DNA from 4 places in the Rahnella sp. NRRL B-41462 genome. Region 4 is predicted to be linked to each of the others. Evidence: predicted binding sites of a transcription regulator. Region 4 holds the regulator's gene; each other region holds the start of a gene.

Region 1 (3,976 bases), on a different contig from region 4:
GCCGGTACTCATCGGGATCAGCGATAAATCCAGATCCGCGCTGACCATCGCATCCGCAGCAACCCAGATTTCATCGACGATCCGGCCATAAGGGTCGAGGATCATCGCGTTACCGGTGCGTACTTCATCATCATCGGCACCGACGCCGTTACTGAACAAAATAAACATGCCGTTATCGTGAGCGCGTGAGGGCAACCAGCGCATCAGCCATTCCCGGCCGCTGGGACCTTTAAACGCTGCGGTAATCTCTTCTTTGCGTTCAGCACGCTGCTGCCACAATGCCAGCGGTATCGGTTTCATGCCGTGCGGGCTGCGTGAATGTGTGCCGCCGGTCTGATGCGGTGCCAGTAAAATATCTGCACCCAGCAGGGCGGTGGCACGGGCATTTTCCACCAGATTGTTGTCCCAGCAGATGAGGATCCCGACCTTCACGCCCCAGGGGGTCCCGAACACGGTATAACTGTCGCCGCAACTGAAAGCCTCATGCTCAAAGGCGTGCATTTTGCGGTGGATGTGTAACGAACCGTCAGGCATGCAGGCGGCGTAGGCATTATACAGACGCCCGTCAGCGGCACGTTCGATAAATCCGGCGCCAATCAGCATCTGATGTTTCACGGCCAGCGAGCGGATCAGCGCAACAGAGGGGCCGGTGTCGGCTGGCTCCGCCAGTGCCTGAACGCCAGCAGCATCGAGTTTGGGCACGTGCCAGTAACCGGTGATACACATTTCCGGAAAGGCCAAAATATTGACGCCTTCAATAGCCGCTTTTTCGATAAAACGCTCCATAATTAACAGGTTATATTTTTTGTTACCCGCCTGATGCTGAAATTGAATGACCGCTGCTTTGAGTGTTTTGGGGTCCGACATGATCTTCTCCATACGTCTTCAGGGATTTCGGTTGACGCTGGTATTAGAGCAATGCGACTGATAACTTTATAATGAAATGATTTCCAAATCTGATAACCCAATGGAATATATAAAGTGAACACACGTTTGCTCAGGGCTTTTGTCACACTGGCTGAAAAAGGGAATTATGCGCAGGCAGCGCAGGCGCTTTCCGTTTCACAACCGGCACTCACCAAACAGATCAATCTGCTGGAATCGACGCTGAACGTGGCGCTTTTTGCCCGCGGACGACACGGCAGTGCGCTGACAGCCGCAGGCCAGCGGCTTTTGCCGGAAGCGGAGAAAGTATTGCGACAAATGGCCGCGTTTATGCAACATGCCAGCCAGGTTGAAAAGGGGGGAGAAGGGCTGCTGGCGGCAGGATTCGGCCTGTCGAGTTTCATCCTGGCGCCACAATGTATTGCGAAATTCCGCGCAGCATATCCCGGCGTGGATATCACGCTGGAAGATCTGCCTTCCGCGCAGCAATACGACATGCTGCAACGCGGGGAACTGCACATTGGTTTTGTGCGTGTCCCGCCGCCTGCACCGCTCAGTTACCACGCGCTGTTTGAGGATAAACTGGTACTGGTGGTGTCTGAAGATAACGGCGAGGTTATGAGTGAAAGGCTCAGGAACCGTCCGTTACTGCGTTTGTATACTGAGCGGGCGGGGGGGCTGAATGCGCAGACAGACCGTTTTTTACAGGAGAATCTGTTTCATGTTTCATCGGTTCAACTGGCGGAGGATATCCAGACTATTGTCGCACTGGTAGCAGCCGGGATCGGCGTGGCGTTGCTACCCGAAAGCGTCGTGCATATTGCGCCGCCGGAGCTGAAAATACTTCCGCTCACCGGCCCTGCGACGCGCTGGCAGGTGGGGATTGCATGGGACGCCCGGAATGAAGATGTCATTCGCGATAACTTTGTGCGGATGGTGACTGAAAATCTCAAAGCCGCTGCCTGTATATAGAACGGTCCGGAATGTGGCCCGCGCCATCAGGCCGACGGCGATGAGTTCACCAATGCGAAAGACCCTGACCAGAATTCAGTTTCTGTTTCCAGCCGTGCGTTCAGGAAAGCCTGAACTACCCGTCTTTGTTCAGGTAAATTCCTGGCCGGGTGATGACCCAGGTGTAGTCAGGTTCGTTAACCGGTGTGTAACCAAACTTTTGATACAACCACGGCGCGGTAGAAGTAAAGAGTGCCATCCGGCGAAGTTTTGCTGTGACCGGATGCGACTGCACACATTCGATCAGCCATGCGCCCAGATTTTTCCCCTGATAATCTTCCAGCACATAGACATCACACAGGTAAGCAAAGGTGGCGTAGTCCGTGATAAAGCGGGCGTAACCGATCTGTTTTCCGTCGTCGAACAACCCGAAGTTCAGGCTGTTTTCTGCGCCAGCGCGCACCGTCTGTTCGTCAATGCCCGGCGCCCAACTTGACCGGGTCAGGTAGGCGTGAATTGCCGGAATATCCAGTTTTTGAAAATCGGTAGTGATCAGATAAGTGTCTTTGGTCCAGTTGCATACAGCTTTCAGGTTTGTCACGGGAACCTCACAAGTTCGTTGAAAACAGGTCGTTTTCTACCTTACCGGCTAACGCTGAGAAATTCACCCGCGTTATAGTTGCCAGGGTATGTGCCCGGCCTTTGACGCGCCGCACTATAAAAATCAGGCCGGATGATGTATCCTGCACTGATTATTGGTATGCTGTATATAATTACAGTATAAGGAGCGAATCATGGCTGTTGAAACAAAATTTGTTGTGGTCAGAAAAGGTGAAGAGAAAATGACTTTTGCCAATAAGAAAGAAGCAGACGCTTACGACAAGATGCTGGACATGGCGGATGCTTTTACTGAATGGCTGTTACAGAGCAATATCGGGATGGATGAAGCACTGGCGGAAAACATTGCACTTCACCTCGCCGAGCAGAAAGACACCGTCCAGCATATTCTGCGCACCAGCAAATTGCCGGAAGCAGAAATCGCACACCAGCCCGCCGCTGAAACGCCAGCAGAAGCAGAAGCAGAAGAAGTGGTCGCAGAAAACGTGGCTGTTGAAGAAAATGCTGCCGAAGAAAATGTTGCCGAAAAACCTGCCACGGCCAAAAAAGTCCGTGCGGTAAAAGCCGCGTAACAGAGAGAACAGCGTGCGTAACGGCACGCTTTCTTCCCCCCTGATACCACGCTCAGTATTTCAGTGGCAAACGGATCACTTCTTTCAGAATACCGTTGTGCAGCCTCACATATCCCCCCTGTTTCAATTGTGAAAGCACTTTCATGATCGTGCTGCGTGAAAGGTGCGTCTTAAGCTGAATGTAATGGGCAGCAGGAATATTTTCGCGTATTTCCGGCGGTTCTTTCATGAGTTCCATGAGCTGGTGGCGCAGAATTTCATAGGATGTCGGTGCCGTCAGCATTGTGCTTTTGACATAGAGATTGTTGGTCATCCTGAAAAAGTGCTTTGCCATTGGCTCCCACAACTCCAGACGATCAATCAGGGCATGCATCTCCGCCACGGTGGAGACGGCAATCTCAGATTCATCCTGCGCCTGAATAAACATTCTGGCCTCTGAGGGCACCGCACCGCCAATACCAATGATGCCCGGCACTGACAACGTACCTATCAGCACAGGTTCGTCGTTATGAAAGGTTTTAAACCAGCCTTTGCGAATGAAATAACAATAAAATTCCCCCTTCTCATACAGATGGAAGCGCGAGCCCGCGGGGACAGTACGGAACTGGAGATAGGGAATAAGCTCGGCAAATAGCTCAGCGGTAGCCTGACTGAGGTCTTTGCCTTTATCACTCTCGGTAACCATCGTTATTAACCTCGTCAGGCAGCAACAGCAGGGAATTACCTTAAATTTAGCAGAGTTCCCTGTCCGGTGAATGCGGTCTTAAGAGGCCGTTTGGGGCATAATCCTCTTTCCCCCGCCATGCAAAAGGACACGCAATGAAAGCTGAACATGAGTATTCACTGAAAACCCTCCCGGCTCCCGCGACTTACCCTCACATTCCCACCCCGGTGTTATCCGATGAAACCATGGCGTCACGCCTGCGTCATATCCTTCACGCGATGCAACA
Region 2 (3,976 bases), on a different contig from region 4:
GATAGATTTGCTTTCGCGTCTCAGGGAGTCAGCTATTTGCTCTGACCGAAGGCATAAAAAAAACCCCGCCATGGCGGGGTTTTTAGTATCTGTAGCAAAGCTAAAGCGTGTTATTAAGCCTGTGGCTGAGTAACAGTATCTTTGTAGCCTTTAACTTCGATTTCTACACGACGGTCTGGTGCCAGGCAGTCGATCAGAGCAGCACGGCCTTTAACGGAGTCACAGGTAGAACCGGTAACTGGGTTAGATTTACCCTGGCCTTGTGCAGAGATCTTGTTAGCAGGGATACCTTTAGATACCAGGTAATCTACTACGCTCTGAGCACGTTGCTCAGACAGTTTCTGGTTGTATTGTTCTGAACCGATACGGTCGGTGTAACCCAGAACGATAACAGAACCGTCTTTAGGATCGATAGAGCTCAACTGGCTGTACAGCTGATCCAGAGCCTGTTGGCCTTCTGGTTTCAGAGTCGCTTTGTTGAAGTTGAAGAGAACGTCAGATTTCAGAGTGAATTTCTTAGTCTCTACAACTGGAGCTGGAGCTGGTGCTGGAGCAACAACTGGAGCAGCTGCTTCATCTTGACCGAAACGGTAAGAAACACCTACAGACAGCATTGCGTTATCAGGACGTGCACCAACGGTAGCCGCGTCACCAATGTTGTTAACCCACTGGTAATCCAGACGGGTAGCCCAGTTTTTGGTTACTGCGTATTCAACACCAACTGCTGCCAGTGGAGAAACACCAGTGTCATGATCACTTACGCGACCATTAGCACCGTTGTTGAAGTTACCTTTAGCATCTGCACGCCAAACCATACCACCCAGACGGGTGTACAGGTCCAGATCGTCAGTCAGCGGGTAGCTCAGTTTAGCAGCCAGCTGAACGCCTTGTGCTTTGAACGCGCCGTTATTTACGCTGCCTTTGTAAGGCATACGGCCAAGCCAGTCATATCCCATTTCAAAGCCCAGGTATTGGTTCGCTTGGTAACCCAAGAACGCACCTGCACCCAGTTGGCTTTCGTGGGTAGGGCCGTTGCCGATACCGTTGTAAGCGTTTGCGAAACCAGTGTCATGGTATTGGGACCAGCCCAATTTACCACCGGTATACCAGGTGTTATCTTTAGGGGCGGCTTGCGCTACGGTAGCGAAACCTGCCAGTGCCACTGCTAATGCGATAGCTGTCTTTTTCATTTTGCGCCTCGTTATCATCCAAATAGGCAATTGAGCTTTAAGCTTTTTAAGCCCTTGGTTAAAATCCTTACGCCAAGATTATTGCTTCATTTCAGAACTTGCCACTTTACGTTGGCATTATCGAGCAACCTTGGCGTTGTAAAGTCTACAACGTGGCGCGAAACTTACAAGCTTGATGTGTTAACACCGTGGAAAAAAAGGGAAAAACGGACACATTTCTTAACGGCTTTGGCAATTTGCTGACAAAATCTGGCACTAATCTGCATTCCGGAAGCCCGTTTTTACTGGCTTGCAGGCATTATTCAGCACAAATCACTAAGTTCCGCATTATTTTCATAGGAAGATTCCTATTTTGAACTAATGGTATACGGAAGAGTGAATTTTTACTGTGGAATGATGTCCACAAGCTGAATTCTGTTCATTTGTCGGTCTCATTATGAAGCCGTAAGCACCACCCTGGCGTGCTGCAATTTGCAATCTTTCCCTCTCAGTATCACTCAAATCCGGAAGCCATCCCAACACGACACTGTAGTTACCCGTCTGCAAGGCTTTCTCCATCGCATCTACCGTCGACATCGCCGTAATTTGATTAACTTGCACCATCTTATCCACCGGCAGACCTGACTGAGATAACCAATGACGGCTCAGTTTTTGTTGAGGTGTGAGCCACAACAACCAGCGAGACTGCATACCCAGGTGTTGCAGTAAGGGCAGTAATAACTGCGCAAAAGCAGGTTGGCTCGCACTATAGACGAACTCAGTGATCAGACCATTATTCAAGGATGCAGACGTATTTACCTGTGACGGAGTGACGGGCAAAGCAAGCTGACTAAAATGATGATTTGTATGGTGTTGAGTTCGCATAATGATGTACTCCAGTGAGTTACTGTATGTATGTACAGTACTCTGGCGGTGAGCAAAGATCAACCCAATTTTTCCAAGATATCTCGCAAATTTTGAAGGCAACAGGCTGTAACGGCATTTTATGTTTGTTGGAGTTCATAAGATTGCGTATTTTGCTTTTAGCTGTTTTGGTAACTCAAAATGGAAGCAAGGGATTAACGTGAAAAGGATAACGCAATGATAAACAAATCAAAAAAACGAGTGCTTGAGTGTCTGGAGATTTTTGCCCCGTTGGGCAATATTCGTTCCCGCACCCAATTTGGGGGGATGAGCTTGTCCGCTGACCGCGTCATGTTCGCCCTGGTTTCTGATGGTGAACTCTATCTGCGAGCGACCGGAGAAACCGAAACTCATTTTCGCCGCAAAAAGATGGAGAGGCTGACCTATCGCAAGCGAGGCATGGATGTGCAGTTGCGTTATTTCAAAGTGAGTGCCCGGCAATGGAGTGATCACCAGGCACTGTGCGAGCTGGGCAGATTATCGTTGCAAGGGATGTTGCGGGATATAGAGCTGAAAAAAAACAACGAAGCGGTCCGATTGAAAGATTTACCCAATCTCTCGCTGGCGCTCGAAAGGATGCTCTGGCAAGTCGGCATTGAGAACTCGGGGGACTTGCGGTTACAGGGGGCCTGCCATACCTACCTCAAACTGTGTGCCATTAAAAAAAAGAATTTAGGGATTAATTTATTGATGGCACTCGAAGGGGCAATTTTGGGCTTCCATGAAGCCGCTTTGCCGATGGAATCCAGAGAGTCATTAACTCACTGGTTTAACCATCACCAAGAGCAGCTATCAACGGTTGTGCACTAAATTTGCGTAAGTTATCTGCAATTAGAGCCGATTTTGTGCCGGCAGGATCTTAGTATTAAGACTGGTGAGCTCAGGCAAATGAGCCACCAGTAATCCAATTTGCTGAAGCACGAGCTGCTCTTTACTGTCGATATCCGTTGTACGCATCTGAATACGTGCAGTGAGTTCACCAAGCGCGTGTTGGATGCGTTCTGCTTCAGAAGGCAGATGATGCAAAGCGCCGTCAACGCAGCATGCTGCATCATCCAGCAACCTCAGGGTTTCGGCATCATTGAGTTTTTCGCGATGGGCACCCAGCGCTGAAATGTAGCTCAGCATAGTATGATTGAGGCATAACAGGCGAAACGCCGCTTCGAGTGTCGCCGGTTCGTTATTTCTCTCAGAGCTCATGTTCGACACCACGGACGCCAGTTCGGCATCGCAATTATGCGCATCACGGCGGGCCAGACGGTACTCGAGACTGTTGTCTTTCCCCTGATGGTACTGCACCAGAATAGCATCAAGATAACGGCAATTAGCATCGAACGTTTTTCTGACCACCTTATCAAGTTGCCTGAATTTCCAGTCGGGCCATATAAAGGTCACTGCCGCCCAGGCGATACCACAACCAATCAGCGTATCGATTACTCTCGGGATAGCGACTTCAAATCCTTCGCCTAACAAATTGAAGCATAACAACACCAGAAGGGTGATGAACATTGTGGCCTGCGCGTATTGCACTGTGCGGAACGCAAAGAACAATAACCCGCTGATGACGATCAGAATCATTTGCCCGTCAACGGACGGAACGAAATACAAGATAGGGATCCCGAGAGCAATAGCGGCGAGTGTTCCGATTATCCTCAGAGCTAACCTCCGGCGGGTCGCACTGTAGTTTGGTTGACAGACAAAAAGACTGGTGAGCAAGATCCAGTAGCCGTGATTTAAGCCGCTGACCTGAATGAAAACGTAGCCTACAAAGAGCACGACAGACATACGAATTGCATGACGGAACAACACCGATTGCGGCGTAAAATGGCGGGAAATGCGCAGCCAGATATCATCAAGGCCAGTCAGACGGTCTTCCGCAAACG
Region 3 (3,976 bases), on a different contig from region 4:
GCGCTGGCAAGGGCTCTGATGCCTGAACCCGCAGTACTGCTGCTCGATGAACCTTCGGCCGGGCTGTCACCGAAAATGCTTACGGAAGTTTTTAGCGCCATACAAACCATTCGCCGCCAGGAAAAAGTGACCATTTTAATGGTCGAGCAGAATGCTATGGAGGCACTGCACATTTCCGACCGGGTCTATGTTCTGGCGCTGGGGAAAGTGGCGATGGAGGGCAGCGCGCAGGACCTGCTACACGACCCCCGTATGCGCGAACTCTATTTTGGCGGTCGTGCCGCCTGACAGGATCAGTAAAAAGAACAGAAGGAAGACACCATGCCGATTACCCCGGTTATCGATCACGCGGTGATTAATGTCGATGAAGAACTGGATCAGGCGCAAGGCCTGTTCCAGCGGATGGGATTTCAGCTCAGTACACGGGGGCACCATTCGATGGGCTCCAGTAACCATCTGGCCGTCTTTGCAGATAACTATCTGGAACTTTTAGGTTATGAGCCTGCCAGTCAGACAGACTCGCGAGGATTGTGGAACGTTGCGCCAGGCCTTGCCGGACTGGTCTGGAAAACCCGGGATGCGCATGCGGTATGGCAGCACCTCCGGCAATGTCAACTCGATGGCGAACCGCCGACCCGCTTCTCACGCCCGGTGATATTGCCGGACGGCAGCCAGACTGAGGCCCGGTTCTGCATCTCGCGGATCCGCGCCAGCGCCCTGGCATACGGCTTCAGTTTTTTCTGCGAACATCAAACGCCGCAGGCCGTTTGGCAGCCCGCCTGGCGGGTACATCCTAATGGCGTGCAAGCGCTGTCTGCCTTCGTTATTGCCTCGCCTCAACCTGAACAGACGCTGGCGCTGTATCACCAGTTGTTCAGTGTGGAGGCCCGCGCGGAGGCCAACGGTGGTTATGTGCTTGATTCAGGGACCTGCTGCCTGCGTATTATCACTCATCAACAAGCACGTCTGGAATTCGCGCTTCCGCCTGTCGCTGCGCAGGCACCGGCGAAAATGGTGGCGCTCTGTTTCCAGGTAGCATCACTGGAGCAGCTCAGGCGCTGTCTTAGCCAGGGGGATATTCAGTGGCGCGAGCAAGATGATCAACTGTTGGTGACGCAGCAGCATGCTCAGTGGCTGGCGATGCGCTTTAAGGATAAATAGCGGTGAAGCTCCGCCAGTTACTGTTGGTAAATCTCACTTAATTTCCATTTGTTCATCCCTGAAGTGGAAGTTAACGCCCACAGCAGCACTGAGATTATTACTGTCAGGAGCTTCGAATTTTAAGTCATTGACATCCTGTTCTATAAAGTATTAAAAAAGTCGGCTGATATTTAATTTTATAAATTATAAAGAGCTATACATGATTAAATATATTGTGTCATTTTCAATTATGATTGTCGTTCTCATTATTTTTTTGCTTAGCCGATTATATGATTTCGATCTTTCAGGGTACGGGCAACAACGTTCTATATCTTTTAAGCATAATAACGATGTTCTGATGGGGACGTTGATTATGCCTCCAGGTAAGGTTTCTCCTCCGTTTGTGCTTTTAGTTCATGGAGACGGACCTCAGGACCGCTGGTCAGAAGGTGGATATATTCCATTGGTTAAATTCCTTGTTTCACAGGGAATTGCCGTTTTTTCATGGGATAAACCTGGTGTGGATAAAAGTACAGGTAACTGGCTGGCACAGACAATGTCAGATCGCGCAGAGGAGGCGGTTTTGGCGTTAAAAAAACTGAGAGAACAGCCGGAACTGAAAAAAAGTCGCGGAGGTTATCTTGGGTTCTCGCAGGCAGGTTGGGTTGTACCGCAGGCGAGCCAACTGACAACAACTGAGTTTGTTGTGCTGATAGGTGCGGCGATAAACTGGCGTAATCAGGGCATATACTATACAGGACAAAGGCTTAAAGTCGAAGGTCGCTCCCTGAATGATATTCAGGATGCTAAAAAACATGAAGCCGTGGCTTTTGACCGCCAGTTTACAGAAGAAGCAGCTGTTCTCCCCTGCCACTCCCAATGTACGCGCCAGGACTTCGAACGCAGGAATTCCCTGGCTGATGCGACGAAAGATATTTCCGGTACACATACTCCGGTATTAATTCTGATGGGCCAGGATGACCGGAATGTAGACGCTGATGAAACAGCCGCGGTCTGGGCCAAAGCACTACCAGCGGGCACTCCCCGCTGTATCAGGCAGTTGCCGGGGGCAACTCACGGACTTTTACGAAGCGAATGGTTTGATTATCAGCTTGCTTCTCAGTGGCCTTTGTGGAAACAGGGACTTTTTCTGCTGTCAGGGAGATACTCATATTCGCCCGGGGCGCTCAGGACTGTCTCATCATGGATCCTGAATCAGAACTGTGTGGACTGAACTGCATTCTTATTACGTGCCGAAAGCCAGTTCTTCATCGAAGAGCAGGGACCGAGGTGACTTACCGTCAGAGTGCTACGGTTTCGCTGAACTGAGTTTAAGTCAGGCAACAAAACTATATTGGATACCACACAAACTAAATTAACAGACACTTCAAGCACTTTCAGGAATCGCTTCACAAGTTTCTTGATCCTTAGCTGCATTCAGCAATACTGTATATAAACACAGTATATCGGGATCAACATCATGCAGCTCATTCGACCAACTGAGGCTTCTCAACCAGTCATGCTTCCTCTCTTCTCTGAGAAAGTGCCCTGTGGCTTTCCGAGCCCAGCGCAGGACTATGTCGAGGACAGACTGGATCTCAACAAATTGCTGATAAGACATCCGAGTGCCACTTACTTCATAAAAGTTAGCGGGGAGTCTATGCATGGCGCCGGCATCAGTGATGGGGATCTTTTAGTGGTTGATCGCTCGCTTTCAGCCGTACATGGCGATATTGTTATTGCTGCTGTTTCAGGTGAATTCACCGTGAAAGAACTTCGTACTCATCCTTATCTACAGCTAGTACCTCACAACGATGATTATTCTTCGATTTCATTTCAAAATGCAGAAGAATTAGAAATATTCGGAGTGGTCATTTTTAGTATTAAGGCGCATAAATAATTATGTTCGCTCTCATCGACGTAAATAGTTTTTATACTTCTTGCGAAACTGTTTTTCGGCCAGACTTGCAGGGGAAGCCTGTTGTCGTCGTTTCCAATAATGATGGCTGTATTATTTCTCGCTCAGCCGAGGCAAAATCCCTTGGTATTAAAATGGGTGAGCCATTTTTTAAAATAAAAAACAATACATATAGCTCCAGGGTTTATGTATTCAGTTCTAATTATGCACTTTATGCCGATCTAAGTGAGCGAGTTATGCAGACGCTAACTGAAATGTCTCCTTCGATCGAAGTTTACTCAATAGACGAAGCCTTCGTTAATTTATCTGGGGTAATAAATTGCATGCCCCTAAATTGCTTCGGTCATGAAATGAAAAATAGAGTATTTAAAAATACAGGATTAACTGTGGGGGTTGGTATTGCACAAACAAAGACATTAGCAAAGTTAGCTAACCATGCAGCCAAGAAATGGCGTGGCACTGGTGGCATTGTCGACTTATCGAATATTGAACGTCAGCGCAGGCTACTGGCAATTATCTCTGTTGAGGATGTCTGGGGTATTGGCCGGAGAATTAGTAAGAAACTTAATTCAATGGGTATTAATACAGCACTTGACCTGGCTGAAAGCTCATTATGGGTAATAAGAAAACACTTCAATGTTGTTCTCGAAAGGACTGTTCGTGAACTTCGAGGTGAACAATGTCTTGAACCGGAAGAGTTTGCACCAGAAAAACAACAGATCATCTGCAGTAGATCTTTTGGCAACCGCATAACTCAGTATTCGGATATGCATCAAGCCATTTGTGACTATGCTGAGCGAGCATCAGAAAAACTACGTAGTGAGCGCCAGTTCTGCCGTTTCGTTAGTGTTTTCCTTCATACCAGCCCACACGCACATAATGAAACATACTATGGAAATCAAGCATCCATGAAGCTAC
Region 4 (3,976 bases):
CAGTGAAGCCGGGGCGCTGAACCAGCGGATTTCGATAAACAGCCTCGCCTGTTCAAGCACGGGCTGGCTGCCGCCGACAATGTGAAACGCCAGCTCCATCAGCGGATGACGGAATACCACAATAATGACGCCCGCCAGTACAGCCAGAAGGAAGGGTTGTACAAAAGCACGCGCCAGAAGCTGGTTATCTTTCGCGCCCAGCGCCTGAGCAGTCATGCCGGTGGTACTCATCCGCAGAAACAGTAAGAGCATAAAAAGGAAAGTGGTGATCATCGAACCCACAGCCACGCCGCCGAGATAATCCGGGCTGTCGAGATGACCGATCACTGCGGTATCCACCAGGCCGAGGAGCGGCACCGTGATATTGGAAAAAATCATCGGCAATGCCAGCATCCAGAGCGCTTTATCGGCAGGGCTTAAAAAGGTGTTTTTGAGTGTGTGTCGCAGGGAATGATGTTGCATAGAGAATCTCATGCCGGAGGTTCAGGTTATGCCTGTAAATGACATCGCCCCGAAAGGGGCGATGATGAGAGAAACGCATTTCTCTTTGAATTCACATGGATGCCAGAGGCCGCCGCCATCCATATTCAATTAGTTTTAGTCTTGTCTATCTGACACAGCAATTTCTGACTTAGTCATATCTGACCGAGTAATTCGCGTTATATCAAGGCGGCAACTAAGCGAACGCCGGGAGCATACACAAATATGTGACCGGGGTTCGCGAAGGCAGCCAACGCAAAGATAGCTCGAAGTACGAAGGTCAGATCCAGTCGCCGTTGCGGATAACACCTACGGCTAAGCCTTCAATGCTGAAATTCTGCTCGCGCAAATCCACCACGATCGGCTGAAACTCGCTGTTCTCTGGCAATAACTGCACCACACTGCCTTGTTTTTTCAGGCGTTTCACGGTGACCTCATCATCGATACGGGCCACCACAACCTGACCATTACGCACGTCTTGCGTTTTATGCACGGCCAGCAGATCGCCGTCAAGGATACCAATATCACGCATCGACATACCGCTGACACGCAGCAGGAAATCGGCGCTCGGCTTAAACATTGCCGGATCGATCTGATAGTGCCCTTCGATATGTTGCTGCGCCAGCAGCGGTTCACCGGCGGCAACGCGGCCAATCAGCGGTAAACCTTCTTCTTCTTCCATCAGCAGACGAATGCCGCGTGATGCACCGGAAACAATCTCAATAACACCTTTACGCGCCAGCGCTTTAAGATGCTCTTCCGCCGCATTGGGAGAACGGAACCCCAGACGTGATGCAATCTCTGCGCGGGTTGGTGGCATACCGGTGGTGGAGATATGATCGCGAATAAGGTCGTAGACCTCTTGTTGTCTGGTCGTTAAAGCTTTCATTCCGCCCCCTGGTTGTTTATACAGTCTTGCTGTGAGTATATACAGCTAAACGGTCAATGAAAACCTAAGATTGAATAAAAACAGGGCATAACGTTGATTCCTGGAATGCAGATTCCAAATCAGAACCATCGCGACCAAAAGATGCTGACCCAGACAAAAATCGCCAATATGATGGTCAGAAGTACGGCAGCAGAGCCGATATCTTTTGCGCGACCGGAAAGCACATGAAACTCAGGCCCGATGCGGTCTATTGCACATTCCACCGCGCTGTTGAGCAACTCCGTGACACAGACCAGCACGACGGATCCCACCAGCAGGATACGTTCAATGGTGCTGACATCAAGCCAGAAAGATAGCAAAATTAACGGGATAGCGACGCTGGCCTCCTGGCGAAATGCCGCTTCGTTTTGCCATGCCGCTTTGAATCCTTTCCAGGAATAGCCGGCCGCTTTATAAATTCGGGTAAATCCGGTGACTTGGTTCGCCATTTCGGGTACTGATCCTTAGAGTGTTTGCAGCATTTTAGCTTTTATATGACCACAGATCTCCACGGATCTTTCTGGTATCCTTGCGGCGAAATTGCTAACAAGAGGCTTCACGTTTTTATGTCAGGTTGGCGTAGACTTTATTACACATTATTGAATTTACCACTCTCATTGCTGGTAAAGAGCAAGGTCATACCTTCAGATCCGGTTACCGAGTTGCATTTAGACCCGACGCGGCCGATTTTGTACGTATTACCTTATAATTCCAAAGCCGATTTGCTGACGTTGCGTGCGCAATGTCTGGCGCAGAATCTGCCTGATCCTCTTATTCCGCTGGAAATTGACGGAACCCTGCTACCAAGCCATGTCTTTATAGCCGAAGGCCCGCGCGTATTCTCTTATTACACGCCGAAGCAGGAGTCCGTAAAGCTGTTCCACGACTACCTTGATTTGCACCGCAATAATCCGGATTTAGACATTCAGATGTTGCCGGTGTCGGTAATGTTTGGTCGTGCACCGGGCCGTGAAGGTCAGGACGACACGCCGCATCTGCGCGTGCTGAACGGTATCCAGAAATTTTTCGCTGTGCTGTGGCTGGGGCGGGACAGTTTCGTCCGTTTCTCCAATACCGTTTCCCTGCGTTATATGGCGACGGAACACGGCACAGATAAGACGATTGCTCAAAAACTGGCACGTGTGGCGCGGATGCATTTCTCCCGTCAGCGTCTGGCTGCGGTTGGTCCGCGTCTTCCGGCACGTCAGGATTTGTTCAATAAATTGCTGGCCTCAAAAGCCATTGAGAAAGCGATTGAAGACGAAGCCCGCAGCAAGAAAATTTCCCACGAAAAAGCCCAACAAAACGCCATCGCCCTGATGGAAGAGATTGCCGCTGACTTCTCTTATGAAGCCGTGCGCCTCTCTGACCGTGTGCTGAGCTGGACGTGGAACCGTTTGTACAAAGGCATCAACGTTAATAATGCCGAGCGTGTACGCCAGTTAGCGCTGGACGGTCAGGAAATTGTGTATGTGCTTGCCACCGCAGCCACATGGACTATCTGCTGCTGTCTTACGTGCTCTATCATCAGGGTCTGGTACCGCCGCATATTGCCGCCGGTATCAACCTGAATTTCTGGCCGGCTGGCCCGATTTTCCGCCGTCTGGGTGCGTTCTTTATTCGTCGAACCTTTAAAGGCAACAAGCTCTATTCGACGGTTTTCCGTGAATATCTGGGCGAACTGTTCAGCCGCGGTTATTCGGTGGAATACTTTGTGGAAGGGGGGCGTTCGCGAACCGGGCGTCTGCTGGAGCCGAAAACGGGCACGCTGTCCATGACCATTCAGGCCATGCTGCGCGGCGGTTCACGTCCGATTACGCTGGTACCGATTTACATCGGTTATGAGCACGTCATGGAAGTGGGTACGTACGCGAAAGAATTACGCGGTGCGACCAAAGAGAAAGAAAGCCTGACGCAAATGCTTAACGGGCTGCGCAAGCTGCGTAACCTCGGCCAGGGTTACGTGAACTTCGGTGAGCCGTTGCATCTGACCACTTACCTGAACCAGAACGTGCCAACCTGGCGTGAAGCCATCGACCCGATCGAAGCACAACGTCCAAGCTGGCTGACGCCGACAGTGCAGGATTTGGCAGAACAGATCATGGTGCGCATCAACAATTCAGCGGCAGCCAATGCCATGAACTTGTGTTGTACCGCGCTGCTGGCCTCCCGTCAGCGTTCACTGACACGCGAACAGCTGACCGAGCAAATCGACTGTTATCTGCAATTGCTGCGTAACGTGCCTTACAACGCGGATTCGACGGTGCCTGATCTGACCGCTGACCAGTTGCTTGATCACGCGCTGAACATGAATAAGTTCCAGGTTGAGAAAGACAACATTGGCGACATCATCGTTCTGCCTCGCGAACAGGCCGTGCTGATGACGTATTACCGCAACAACATCCATCATATGCTGGTGTTGCCATCACTGATTTCAAGCATTGTGATGCACCACCGCCAGGTCAGCCGCGCGGAATTACTGCATCAGGTCGAACTGATTTATCCGATGCTCAAAGCCGAACTGTTTATGCATTTCGATACGCCTGAGCTGCCACAAGTGCTGGATGT

What was found. The regulator LexA, encoded in region 4, represses DNA repair genes until DNA is damaged. The targets are predictions, from matches to a motif close to TNCTGTATGTACATACAGNA.
Region 1: a site for LexA is predicted at 2,598-2,617, ahead of UC14_RS15255 (YebG family protein). Genes of this name have one in related genera too.
Region 2: a site for LexA is predicted at 2,075-2,094, ahead of sulA (SOS-induced cell division inhibitor SulA). Genes of this name have one in related genera too.
Region 3: a site for LexA is predicted at 2,585-2,604, ahead of umuD (translesion error-prone DNA polymerase V autoproteolytic subunit). Genes of this name have one in related genera too.

Annotation. Positions count from the first base shown of each region.
Region 1 covers NZ_JYDF01000058.1:66,885-70,860, forward strand. Annotated here, with positions in the region: gene UC14_RS15240 (nitrilase family protein) at 1-867, opposite strand, end outside; gene UC14_RS15245 (LysR family transcriptional regulator) at 982-1,857, shown strand; gene UC14_RS15250 (GNAT family N-acetyltransferase) at 1,973-2,437, opposite strand; gene UC14_RS15255 (YebG family protein) at 2,631-3,026, shown strand; gene UC14_RS15260 (helix-turn-helix domain-containing protein) at 3,079-3,711, opposite strand; gene UC14_RS15265 (Xaa-Pro peptidase family protein) at 3,846-3,976, shown strand, end outside.
Region 2 covers NZ_JYDF01000036.1:62,360-66,335, forward strand. Annotated here, with positions in the region: gene matP (macrodomain Ter protein MatP) at 1-5, shown strand, start outside; gene ompA (porin OmpA) at 114-1,190, opposite strand; gene sulA (SOS-induced cell division inhibitor SulA) at 1,548-2,054, opposite strand; gene UC14_RS10100 (TfoX/Sxy family DNA transformation protein) at 2,271-2,903, shown strand; gene yccS (YccS family putative transporter) at 2,925-3,976, opposite strand, start outside.
Region 3 covers NZ_JYDF01000014.1:96,720-100,695, forward strand. Annotated here, with positions in the region: gene UC14_RS05065 (ABC transporter ATP-binding protein) at 1-288, shown strand, start outside; gene UC14_RS05070 (VOC family protein) at 322-1,161, shown strand; gene UC14_RS05075 (S9 family peptidase) at 1,361-2,374, shown strand; gene umuD (translesion error-prone DNA polymerase V autoproteolytic subunit) at 2,621-3,040, shown strand; gene umuC (translesion error-prone DNA polymerase V subunit UmuC) at 3,043-3,976, shown strand, end outside.
Region 4 covers NZ_JYDF01000039.1:60,023-63,998, forward strand. Annotated here, with positions in the region: gene dinF (MATE family efflux transporter DinF) at 1-462, opposite strand, end outside; gene lexA (transcriptional repressor LexA) at 761-1,369, opposite strand; gene UC14_RS10910 (diacylglycerol kinase) at 1,489-1,857, opposite strand; partial or broken gene plsB (glycerol-3-phosphate 1-O-acyltransferase PlsB) at 1,975-3,976, shown strand, end outside.